Regions from separate parts of the Staphylococcus equorum genome, predicted to be linked through region 2. Evidence: riboswitches for the same ligand, from Rfam matches in the RefSeq annotation. Region 2 holds a riboswitch; each other region holds the start of a gene.

Region 1 (3,203 bases), 710 kb from region 2:
GACAGCCCAGAATTCGTAAATGAATCACCATACGATAAAGCATGGATGGTAAAAGTTGAATTAAGTGATGAAAGTCAATTAGATGAATTACTATCAGCTGAGCAATACTCAGAAATGATTGGTGAATAAAAACAAAGTATGAACTCCATGATATAGATTATCTTGGGGTTTTTTTAATGAGAATAATCTATTTTATGTGGTTTTTAGTCAAGTTAAAAGATGCATAAAGTGAGCTATAGTAAATCATAGCTTAATAGTACTAAAAAACAGTTCTTATATAAGATAATGAATATTTAATTAGATGTCTTTAAATGACAAAAATTATTTTCAATAATAAGATAAGATTAGGAATATGTAAATTATGTTTATAGTCGCTAAGTATTGTGAAGAACTAAGTAGATTGAACAACTATCAACATTTAGAGGGTGGATGTCATGACGATACTAAACCAAGTTATCATTGTCGAAGGCAAGTCAGACAAGAAGCGGGTAAAGCAAGTTATTGATCAGCCAATTGATATCATATGTACAAACGGTACTATGGGCATTGATAAAATCGATGAAATGGTTGAAACTTTATATGATAAACAAGTGTATATTCTTGTTGATTCAGATAAAGAAGGTGAAAAGATACGGAAATGGTTCAAACGATATCTCAGTGAAAGTAAACATATACGCATAGATAGACAATATTGTGAGGTTGCTAGATGCCCTAAACCATATTTATCCAAAGTACTGCGAAAACATGGTTTTTCTGTAAAAGACGCAGAAAAAGTAGCTAAAGCAAAATTAGATTATATAGCTGAAAGGGTAAGTTTATTAACATGAATGTAACAAGTGAACACCGTGCAGATGTGCACGAACATGAAGAAAAAGAAAAATATTTAATATTTGGTTATACACCAACGTGTGGAACTTGTAAAGTTTCAGAACGCATGTTAGATATAGCAAATGAAATTTTGAAACTACCAATTACAAAAATAGATTTGAATTTTCATCCTGATTTTAGCCAAGCGCAAGAAATACAATCTGTACCTGTGCTCATGTTGATGTCTAAAGGTAAAGAGCAGAAAAGAATTTACGCATTTCAATCTGTTCCTTATTTGTTAGAAAATTTAAAATAGTTATTGACGAAACATGAGTGCGATGATAGGATTAAAAATAATTAAATAAATGATACTCTTATCAAGAGTGGTGGAGGGATGTGCCCTTTGAAGCCCGGCAACCGTCTGAATCAGAAATGGTGCCAATTCACATGAAGTTACGATTAACTTTGGGAGATGAGAGAAGCGATTAATGCTTTCTCTTTTCTTCACTGAATAATAGAGGAAGCATTTTTTAATTGATAGTGTAATACAAGGAGGCAAGTGTGATGATTGAATTAAATCAAATAGTCAAAAGGTACAAGACAAAAAAACACGACGTACTAGCTGTAGATCATGTTGATTTAAACATTCAATCAGGCTCAATCTTTGGAGTAGTTGGTTTTTCAGGAGCGGGGAAAAGTACTTTAGTAAGACTCTTGAACAATCTCGAGCAACCTACTTCAGGTGACGTAATTATTGATGGAGATAAGATTGGTGATTTATCTAAATCAGATTTAAGAAAAAAACGTCAAAAAGTGAGCATGATTTTTCAACATTTTAATTTACTGTGGTCACGAAATGTATTAAATAATATTACATTTCCGCTAGAAATTGCTGGTGTTTCGCGCCGTGAAGCGAAGCAACGTGCTTTAGAACTAGTGGAATTGGTAGGACTAAAAGGAAGAGAAAATGCATATCCATCGGAATTATCAGGCGGTCAAAAGCAACGTGTCGGTATCGCGCGTGCATTAGCTAATGAACCTACTGTATTGCTTTGCGATGAAGCAACAAGTGCTTTAGATCCTCAAACGACAGATGAAATTCTAGAATTATTATTAAAGATTAAAGAAGAACGAAATTTAACAATCGTAATCATTACACACGAAATGCATGTCATTCGACGTATCTGTGATGAAGTCGCTGTTATGGAAAATGGCCGTGTAATTGAACAAGGCAAGGTTACAACTGTCTTTGAAAACCCACAACATGAAGTAACAAAACGCTTTGTGAAAGATGATTTAGACGATGATTTTGATGAATCTATCACAGATTTAATAACATTAAATGAAAATGATTATGTAGTTCGCTTGAATTTTACAGGAAGCAATACTACGGAGCCGTTAGTATCATACATAACTAAGACGCATAATATTGATGTAAATATATTGGAAGCTAATATTAAACATACGAAAGACGGTTCAATCGGCTTTTTAGTAGTGCATTTACCAACAGTAAATTCAGAAAAATTCGAAAAGTTCAAAAATGATTTAGAAGCGCAACACGTTTCAGTGGAGGTGTTAAAGCATGGGTAATTCGTTTGGTGACATACTCCGTGAGATGGTTACTATGCCAAATATTAGTTGGGACGAAGTTTGGTTAGCAACATATGAAACAATTTATATGACTGTAATAGCAACAGCGTTTGCTTTTGTTTTAGGACTGATTTTAGGTGTATTACTCTTCTTATCAGCTAAAAGTAAATCACCAGTGGCAAGAGTCTTTTATAGTGTAGTTTCATTTATCGTAAACTTATTCAGAGCGATACCTTTCATTATTCTCATACTCTTGTTGATTCCATTCACAAGTTTAATATTAGGAACAATTAGTGGACCAACTGGAGCTTTACCAGCATTGATTATTAGTGCTGCACCGTTCTATGCAAGATTAGTAGAGATCGCATTTAAAGAAATCGACAAAGGCGTAATCGAAGCGGCTTGGTCAATGGGCGCAAATACATGGACAGTAGTGAAAAAAGTCCTTTTACCAGAAGCAATGCCAGCTTTAATATCCGGTATTACAGTGACTGCAATTGCTTTAGTTGGATCAACAGCGGTTGCTGGTGTAATTGGTGCAGGTGGTTTAGGTAACTTAGCGTATTTAACTGGCTTCACACGAAATCAAAATGACGTCATATTTGTATCAACAGTTTTAATACTGATTATTGTATTTATCATTCAATTTATTGGTGACTGGTCTACAAATAAAATAGATAAACGATAAATTTTAAAAGGGGACTTTATTATATGAAAAAAATATTAAGTTTAGTTTCTGTAGTTGCTTTAGCACTTTTATTAGCAGCATGTGGCGGTGGCGGAGATGAAAAAGATAAGACAATTAC
Region 2 (3,203 bases):
ATATAACTGACTTCCAAGCGCGTCGTGCGAATATCCGTTTCAAACGTGATAAAAATGCTAAACCAGAATTAGTGCATACACTAAATGGTAGTGGGTTAGCAGTTGGACGTACATTTGCAGCAATCGTTGAAAACTATCAAAACGCAGATGGTTCTATTACAATACCAGATGCTTTAGTTCCGTTTATGGGCGGTAAAACAGAAATCCGTCCTGTAAAATAAAATTAAACAAGCATGGCTAAAAGAGCGTAGCAAAGGCATTTGCTACGCTCTTTATTTATATCGTGGTGGGGTAGGGGAGGGGTAAAAATAACGTAATTTATAAAATTATATAAGTGACCTCAATGGTTTTTTATACGGAAAACAACAGGTAAGTCTAAAATATTTCATAAAATTCTGACACATCAAAAACCTTTTTATAACAACACATTTAAACTGAGGGTTGTCTTCCGTCACACAAACAGAAGTATAAAGTCATTGAATGAAACTCCTGCTTTATATTAAACTTAATCTATTGTTTTTAAAAATTAAAAATGAAAGGAGTGAGGTAATGGAAGCACATGTAACTTTTAAGCAAGGTGTGAAAGAATGTGTTCCTACATTATTAGGGTACGCTGGGGTAGGGTTGTCTTTTGGAATTGTAGCTGTAGCCTCAGGATTTAGTTTGCTTGAAATTATCTTACTCTGTTTACTCGTGTATGCTGGTGCTGCACAATTCATTATTTGTGCACTAGTCATCGCCGGTACGCCGATTTCTGCGATTGTGTTAACAGCATTTATCGTTAATTCCAGAATGTTTTTACTGAGTATGACACTTGCACCGAGTTATCAATCATACGGTTTATTAAATCGAATAGGGCTTTCAACGCTCATTACAGATGAAACGTTTGGTGTAGCAATTACACCACACCTTAAAGGAGAAAAAATTAATGATCGTTGGTTACACGGTTTAAATATCACAGCTTATTTGTTTTGGACATTTGCATGTGTTATGGGCGCTATTTTTGGAAAATACATAAACAACCCAGAGACGTTAGGTTTAGATTTCGCTATTGCAGCGATGTTTATCTTTTTAGCTGTATCACAGTTTGAATCAGTTCAACGCTCTCGCATTAAGACGTATTTTGTATTGATTATTACTGTAATCGTGATGATGCTTCTTTTAAGTCTCTTTATGCCATCCTATATGGCAATTATACTTGCTTCTACGATAGCAGCTGGGCTTGGGGTGGTGATGGAACGATGACAACAACGACGCACATGCTTATCATTATTTTGCTTTGTGGTATTGTGACGTGGTTTACACGGATAATACCGTTTTTACTTATATCTAAAATTAAACTATCTGAAAGAGTTGTAAAATGGTTGTCGTTTATACCAATTACGCTATTTACTGCTTTAGTTATTGACGGTTTGATTGAACAACAAGATGGAATGATGGGGTATAGCATTAATGTGCCATTTTTAATTACGATGGTCCCTACAGTAGTGATTGCAGTTATCACACGTAGTTTAACTATTACAATCGTAGGTGGCATTATTATTATGGCTGCATTAAGATGGGTGTTTTAATTTATTTCATTGATGTAAATCGTTTTATCCGTTAGAATAACAATAATTAGAAAATTCCGACATTTTCCAAAAAATAAATTGATTGTAGGAACATCAATAGTAGTAATGTAGTGCAATACAATTAAAATTAAATCTTATTTCGAGAAGCTAAGGGATTTGGCCCAATGATGCTTCAGCAACCGGCTGAATAAAGTACGGTGCTAAAACCAACGATATAGTCGAATGATAAGTAATTTTCAACTTCTTACTTATTATAGTGAGGAGTTTTTTTACTAAGTAGGAGGTAAATCATGACGAATTATACGGTTGATACATTAGAATTAGGACCATTTACAACAGAGTCAGGAGAAACAATCTCAAACTTAAAATTACGTTACGAACATGTTGGATTGAAAGGTCAACCTCTTGTGGTCGTGTGTCATGCTTTGACAGGAAATCACTTAACGTATGGTACAAGTGAACAACCTGGATGGTGGAGAGGCATTATTGATGGTGGTTATATGCCAATTAACGATTATCAGTTTTTAACTTTTAATGTAATTGGTAGTCCATTTGGTTCTAGTTCAGCACTTACTGATGAAGACTTTCCAGAACAACTAACTTTGCGTGATATAGTGCGTGCAATTGAATTAGGTATTGAGCACTTAAGATTTGAACGTATTAATATACTCATAGGTGGCTCTTTAGGTGGCATGCAGGCAGTAGAGTTATTATATAACCGTAAATTTGATGTTGATAAAGCAGTTATACTTGCTGCTACACAGAGAACATCTTCATATAGCCGTGCATTTAATGAAATTGCGAGACAAGCGATTCATTTAGACCATGAGCAAGGTATGAGTATCGCAAGACAGCTCGGTTTCTTAACATACCGTTCGTCTAAAAGTTATGAACAACGCTTCTCGCCAGATCAAGTAGTTGCATATCAAAGGCACCAAGGTGATAAGTTTATGAAGCACTTTAGTTATTCATGTTATCTAACACTGCTTGACGTCTTAGACAGTCACGATGTGGATAGAGGCCGTGATGACGTGGACGAAGTGTTCAGTAAACTAGATACTAAGATGATGACGATGGGCTTTGCCGACGACTTACTTTATCCTGATGATCTTGTTTATGCAGTTGGGCAACGCTTTAAATATCATAAACATTTCTTTGTACCTGACAATGTAGGGCATGATGGATTTTTAGTTAATTTTAATGATTGGGCACCTAATTTATACCATTTCTTAAAGGTGTATAAAATCAAGCGTAAATGAGAGTGACTTTATTATAGAATATTAAATTTAGGACGACAGAGTAGAATCAGAATAATCAGGTGGGATATACAAGGTAGACTGACTGCTACTGTATGTCCTATTTTTTATGGGAAAATGCAAGGAAATACCTGTGATTTTATGTAGTAGTAAGGAGTGTTCCTGTATCAAATATCAACTGAAAGGGTGAATATTAGTTTATCTTCAAATAGTTGAATGTGTAGTGTATGTTTAACTTCTATAGAAATGAGTTGGCAATAATTGTATAAAAGTTTTAAAGAGGTTAAAATAAAAGTTATAGTCAAAAATAGTATGGGAGTGGCGAATTTGTTTTCAAAAATATATCCTAAGGCAACTATACTTAGTATAATCACGC
Region 3 (3,203 bases), 350 kb from region 2:
TACTAAATTTACAAGGAAATGGAAGAATTCTTTTTCGCTAATTCATTTATATATTTGTTGTCCTATATTTTAGTTCCTTCAATGAATCAAGGCAGTGATTTGTGCCGACTCCGGCGGGAAAAGTACTAGCCGAATACTATAGGATGAGTCATGCCTGCTGTAAGTGTGTACTAAAAAGTGCCGACAAAGTTGAAGACTTTGTCGGCACTATGCAACTGCTCATTAAGTTCTATAAACAAAGATTTTAAATAGTTATTATTGAAGCATTTCCTTATATACTTTTTGGTTTTGATAAACAGTAGTTAGCAGAGGTGCATTTAATTGGTATGATGCTGCTAAATTTAATAAATAACCTTGTAAATGATCTGCTTCAATATTTAATCCTTTTTCCATATCTCGTTGCATAGAAGTCTTGAAGTGATAGGATAATTTCGGCAGTGATTTCATATATTGATCGACGATATTATCCGAAATCGGCGCATTATGTGTACGCATAATTGAAGCGATTTCATTGTATAGTGACTCAATAAAATCAACGCCTCCCACGCTATCACGAATTGGTCCAATTGGTGCATGCATGAGTGTAGTAAGACTTGATAGTACAGTGATCATTAAATATTTATGCCACATACCTTGCTGGATATTTGAACTTAAAATAAATTCAGCTTTGGTATTTGAAAAAGCTTGAGCAATTTGTTCAGCACGTTCACTTTGATCACCATTTAATTCACCAAAAAAGAGTTTGTCAAAAGGACTTGTATGAACGATTTCACCAACGGGGTTTAAAGTCGTTTCAATAACGCAATAACCACCCATAATTTTATTTTCACCGAAAGTTGATTGTAACTTTGGTAGATGTGCGATTCCATTAAGTAATGGAATAATCACTGTATTACCGTTAACAAATGGTGTTAAATCTTCAAGCGCATGTTCTAAATGATAAGACTTAGAAGACAAGAGCACTATATCGAATGGTTTCACACGGTCTTTTCTTGTAATAAGTTGAGGGTTAAAGTGATAGTCACCCTTTTCGCTATGAATAGATAGACCATTACGCTCTAGATATGATTTTCTTTTTGAACGTACTAGAAATGTAACGTTTTGACCACCTTCAGCTAAGCGACCACCAAAGTAGCCCCCGATACCACCTGCTCCTAAGACTAAAATTCTCATTATTATGCAACTCCTCGTGTTATGTATTATTTCTAACTTGTTAATATATATATACCACTTCATAAAATTATTACGCATATATATATATATATTTTATATTATTATTGTAGATGTATATATTAAATTAAGGTGTTATTTTTTCTTTAGCTTCTCAAATTATAAAGTTAACTATCAGAATGATTATTGTTTCACATGGAACGAAGTGGAAATATTTATGAAAACAAATGATTTAGAATTTTCTAAAAACTTATTGACTAATCATGAGTGCGATGCTAGGATTAAAACAATCAAATACATATGATTTACTCTTATCTAGAGTGGTGGAGGGATGTGCCCTATGAAGCCCAGCAACCGTCGTTTTTGAAATGGTGCTAATTCACAGAAAGTAATTTTACTTTCAAAGATGAGGGAAGGTGGATACTTTCTCTTGAAAACCAAGAGAAAGTATTTTTTTATACATAGCTTTAGTCGTAAATTAAAACAAATTATAAGGAGAGATTTGATGAAAAGGGTTACAAGTTTAGTTTCGTTATTAGTATTAGCAGTTATATTAGCAGCGTGCGGAAATTCAAAGGGTGAAGGTGAGGATAAAAAAATCACGATAGCAACGTCTCCTGCACCACATGGCGAAGTGCTAAAACACGCTAAAAAAGCAATGAAAGAAGAAGGTTATGAATTAGAAATTAAGACAGTGAATGACTATAAAGTGCCTAATAAATTATTAGATAAAGGCGATGTAGATGCAAACTTTTTCCAACACGTGCCTTATCTAAAAGCTGAAAAAGAAGATCATAACTATAATATTGAAGAAGTAGGAAAAGTCTTAACTACGCCAATGGGTGTGTACAGTAAAAAATATAAAGATATTAATGATATCCCTAAAGGCTCAACAATTTATGTATCGAACAATCCTGCTGAAGAAGGACGCTTCTTATCATTTTTTGTTGATAAAGGTTTAATTAAAATTAAAAAAGGTGTAAATATTGAAGATGCAAAATTTGAAGATATTGTAGAAAATAAAAAGGATTTAAAATTCAATAACAAACAAGGTGCTGAATTTTTACCAAAAACATATAACAGCAAAGAAGGCGCGGCAGTTATTATGAATTCCAACTATGCTATCGATAATGGACTAACACCACATAAAGATTCGATTGCAGTTGAGGATAAATCATCACCATTTGCAAATATAGTCGCCGTTCAAAAAGGCCATAAAGATGATAAAAAATATCAAACGTTAATTAAAGTACTACAATCAAAAGATACACAAGACTTTATTAAAAAAGAATACGGTCAAGACGTCATTCCTTATGAAAAATAGGTTGTCATAGATAACACAATAAATTGGTTACATTTTATATAGTAATTAAAAGTACCATATATTAATATTCTATAAATAAGGCGGGGATAAAATGTCCAAAATAGGAATCATTGGGCTTGGTAAAGTAGGAAGCCAAGTACTTACAGACGTCCAAAATTTAAATTTATTCTCAGATATTGTATTAATTGATACAGATACAGAAAGAGCAAGTGGTGAAGCACTGGATCATTTGCACACGCAAGGTTTACCTAATTCAACCCACATCAATATTCGCGAGGGCAATTACGAGGATTTAACCGATGCCTCATTCATTGTAATTACAGCAAGTGTGCCAACAGATCCTAATGAGGGTGACCGGGTATTGCTTGCGAAAGGTAATCGAATTATGATTGAAGGAGTCATGAAACAAATTAATCGAGTGACACAAGATGCGATTGTTATTTTAGTTTCCAATCCAGTAGATACAATTACTTATATGAGCAATGCATCTCAGTACCCTTCACATAAAATAATTGGTACTGGTACATCTTTGGAAACATCTCGATTTAAAACATTGATTGCGTCATATTACCAAGTTGACCCTAAGAATGTTGAAGCGTTTGTGATTGGAGAACACGGGCAACATGCAGTTCCTGTATGGAGTAAAGTTAGAATTTATGGCATGACATTAGATGAATTTCAACAATTGACGGATACTCCACCTATCGAT
Region 4 (3,203 bases), 400 kb from region 2:
CTAGGAATCAATCCTTTCTCACCCTCATAAGTATCAAGCGCTGCACCTTTTAACGTTCCATTATCCAAAGCTTCTATAAGTGCACTTGTCTTTACAATAGAACCACGCGCACAGTTGATAAACACAGCGCCCTTCTTAAATGCTTTGAATAAATCTTCGTCAAATAAATAGTCATTTTCTTTACTACCTGGAATATGTACAGTGACAATGTCTGCATCTTTTACAACTTCAGTCACACTATCTTTATAAGTTAAATATGTTTGGCATTGTTCATTCGGTTCAATATCATATGCCACAACTTCCGCGTCAAACCCTCGAGCAAAAATTTTTCCTACAATAGAACCAATGCGTCCCGTACCGATTACAGCGACTTTTAAATCTCTGATAGAACGTGATAATATCGCTGGTTGCCATCTGAAATCATAAGTTGCTGTTTTTTGTTGAATATCATTATAATTACGAATTAAATTAAGTGCTTGAGAAACTGTATACTCTGCAATTGAATGTGGCGAATACGAAGGTACATTTGAAATAATCAAGTTATATTTTTGAGCTAAATCCAAATCATAACTATCAAAACCTGCACTACGTTGTGCAATTTGTTTAATGCCAAAATCATGTAATTTTTTATATACTGTTTCATCTAATGGAATTTGCTGTGATAAAGATAAACCATCAAATCCTTCTACTCGATCTACTGTGTCTAAAGTAAGTAAATCTTTATCTAAATCAACCTCTACTTTGTATTTTGTTGCCCATGCTTCTATGTAGGGAATATCTTCTTCACGCACGCCAAAAAGTTTGATTTTTGTCATCTAAATTCACTCCTATTTTATTATTGATAAAGATATTTAAGCGATTGAATACGTTCTGCTGCTTCCAACAATGCTTGATCATCAAGTGCCAATGAAATACGTACATAGTTACGCCCATGTTCACCAAAAGGTATGCCAGGTGCAACAAGAATAGATTGCTCTTGTAATAAATAGTCAACAAACGTTTCACCATCGTATTCGGGCGGTGTTTTCAACCACAAGAAAATGCCACCTTTCATCGGTTCAAATGGTATATCCACTTCATTAAGTTTTGCTTCAAATTGATTTCTACGTTTTTTAAAAGTTTCATTTTGTTCTTCTAAAAAATCATCATAATGATTCAATGCATAAGTAGCTGCATCTTGTAACGCACCAAACATACCAGCGTGTGTATGTGATTGGTATTTCTTTAAGGCTTGTATTATATCTTTATTCCCTACTGCAAATCCCACTCTAAATCCTGACATGTTGTAACCTTTAGATAAGGAAAAAATTTCTACTCCCAAATCTTTCGCACCTTCAGATTGCAACATACTGGGATTCTTACCATCAAAACCAAATGCACTATATGCAAAATCATGAACAATTTTAGTTTTCGTATTTTTAAATTTTGCAACAGCTTCATCAAATACAGCCTTTGTAGCCACTGAGCCAGTTGGATTATTAGGATAAGTTAAATAAACTAGACGTGTATTAGCTAGCACTTTTTTATCTACTTTATCCCATTCAGGTAAATAATATGGTGGTTTAAGTACCAATCGCTCAGGTTGTGCATCAGCCAACATCACCCCTGCCAAATAGTCTGTATAACCAGGATCCGGTAGCAATACATTTTCTCCAGGATTAACGATACATGTTGGAAGCGCTACTAAACCATTCTTCGTTCCATATAAAATACAAACTTCATCTTCTATATCTAATTCTACTTGGTACTGCCTTTCATAAAAATCTACAATTGCTTGTTTCAAGCTATCTTTACCATGAAATGCTACATACTTCTGATTCTCAGGAAGACGTATCGCATCAGCGAAACAATTAATAATACCTTTTGGCGTTTCGCCATCAGGGATACCGACTGCCATATTGATTAATGGTAAAGGCCCATGTTCAACCTTTTGCCCCATTGTTTTACCAAAGTAACTATCAGGAATTTGTGCTAATCTATCTGAAATTGACATTAAAAAGTCCTCCTATATAAAAAAACTATATACCCAATGAAGTGGCATATAGTTTTCACATGTCACCTATCTATCAAGTCATGTCACTTGTTGGAAGTAGCACAGTACTTACGACATAAGTCTGCTGCTGAAGTCTCATAGGGCCAAATCCCTCAACTTCTCTGGATAAGTTTTCATTTATTTAATTAGCTTTAATTTTATCAGAATATTCACGCTTGTCAATAAACTGCAAAGTATAAAAAAGAGAGTGACTCTTGTGAGTCACTCTCTAATCTATATCAATAAATTTTATGATTTAATGCTTTGAAACCTACCACCAGTTATTTTGAGAACGGAATGAAAGTGCTTCATCAATTGAACCATAACGTTGTTCAGCATAGTTAATCATACCTTTTGTTTGTGTAGCTACTGAACCAGTACCCCAAGCTTCTTTAGTTTGTCCTAAACCTCTGTAACCTAATTGGTTAACAGCATTTGGATTACCACTTGATTCAGGTAATACGATAGTATTCCACATAGCTTCTGTACCACCAGCAGCTAAGAATTGAGCTTTAACTGATCCACCAGTTGAAGCAGCTGAAGATTTTGCAGTTTCGTAAGTTTTAGTAGTTGCACTTGTTTGTGTAGTTTCAACTTTTGTAGTAGTTGAAGCTTTAGGAGCTGCAACTGGTTTTACGTCAACATTATTTGATTGTTGTTGCGTACTTACTTCGCTTGCTGATTTTTCGTTAGTATTAGTAGTTGCTTGTGTGCTAACGTCTTGAGTTGTGTTTGTAGAAACGTTAGAAGATGCAGTTTGAGCACCTGCTACATCATATTCCCATGACCATGATTGACCGTCTGAAGTGAATGTATATTCATAACCGCCTAATACGAAATCATAGTTGTATGCACCAGCGTGTAATGGTTTTTCATTTAATTCTGCAGCATTACTTTGTGCTAATTCAGCTAAATGCGCTTTGTCGATGCTTTCTTCTGAAGCGTGAGCTTGATTGTTGTCTGCTGTTGCTGCGTATCCTGTTACACCTAATGCTACTGCTAATGATGATGCTAAAATTGTCTTCTTCATAATTAAAAAATCCTCCATTTAAATCTTTTTAAGTAAAATTATATTTTCGTTAATTAAATTATCTTATGTACTTCAAGCAATTAATTTTTATGTGTTATTTTTTCGCCACAAATAATATACCATAAATTTCGTTCAATTATA

The links. Region 2 has a riboswitch for S-adenosylmethionine ahead of metX (homoserine O-acetyltransferase MetX). Riboswitches for the same ligand answer to the same signal wherever they lie in the genome.
Region 1: linked by a shared signal. The riboswitch ahead of PYW44_RS09595 (methionine ABC transporter ATP-binding protein) and the one ahead of metX (homoserine O-acetyltransferase MetX) in region 2 are both predicted to bind S-adenosylmethionine.
Region 3: linked by a shared signal. The riboswitch ahead of PYW44_RS01630 (MetQ/NlpA family ABC transporter substrate-binding protein) and the one ahead of metX (homoserine O-acetyltransferase MetX) in region 2 are both predicted to bind S-adenosylmethionine.
Region 4: linked by a shared signal. The riboswitch ahead of PYW44_RS01860 (aminotransferase class I/II-fold pyridoxal phosphate-dependent enzyme) and the one ahead of metX (homoserine O-acetyltransferase MetX) in region 2 are both predicted to bind S-adenosylmethionine.

What each region holds. Positions count from the first base shown of each region.
Region 1 covers NZ_CP118982.1:1,999,205-2,002,407, reverse strand. The annotation lists gene gcvH (glycine cleavage system protein GcvH) at 1-129, shown strand, start outside; gene PYW44_RS09605 (toprim domain-containing protein) at 435-827, shown strand; gene PYW44_RS09600 (thioredoxin family protein) at 824-1,123, shown strand; SAM riboswitch class I at 1,179-1,286, shown strand; gene PYW44_RS09595 (methionine ABC transporter ATP-binding protein) at 1,372-2,397, shown strand; gene PYW44_RS09590 (methionine ABC transporter permease) at 2,390-3,085, shown strand; gene PYW44_RS09585 (MetQ/NlpA family ABC transporter substrate-binding protein) at 3,109-3,203, shown strand, end outside.
Region 2 covers NZ_CP118982.1:13,487-16,689, forward strand. The annotation lists gene serS (serine--tRNA ligase) at 1-221, shown strand, start outside; gene PYW44_RS00050 (AzlC family ABC transporter permease) at 550-1,245, shown strand; gene PYW44_RS00055 (AzlD domain-containing protein) at 1,242-1,571, shown strand; SAM riboswitch class I at 1,703-1,803, shown strand; gene metX (homoserine O-acetyltransferase MetX) at 1,862-2,830, shown strand; gene PYW44_RS00065 (DUF2232 domain-containing protein) at 3,140-3,203, shown strand, end outside.
Region 3 covers NZ_CP118982.1:367,028-370,230, forward strand. The annotation lists gene panE (2-dehydropantoate 2-reductase) at 256-1,173, opposite strand; SAM riboswitch class I at 1,479-1,583, shown strand; gene PYW44_RS01630 (MetQ/NlpA family ABC transporter substrate-binding protein) at 1,676-2,494, shown strand; gene PYW44_RS01635 (lactate/malate family dehydrogenase) at 2,586-3,203, shown strand, end outside.
Region 4 covers NZ_CP118982.1:411,602-414,804, reverse strand. The annotation lists gene PYW44_RS01865 (D-lactate dehydrogenase) at 1-815, opposite strand, end outside; gene PYW44_RS01860 (aminotransferase class I/II-fold pyridoxal phosphate-dependent enzyme) at 836-1,993, opposite strand; SAM riboswitch class I at 2,057-2,165, opposite strand; gene PYW44_RS01855 (aggregation-promoting factor C-terminal-like domain-containing protein) at 2,304-3,062, opposite strand.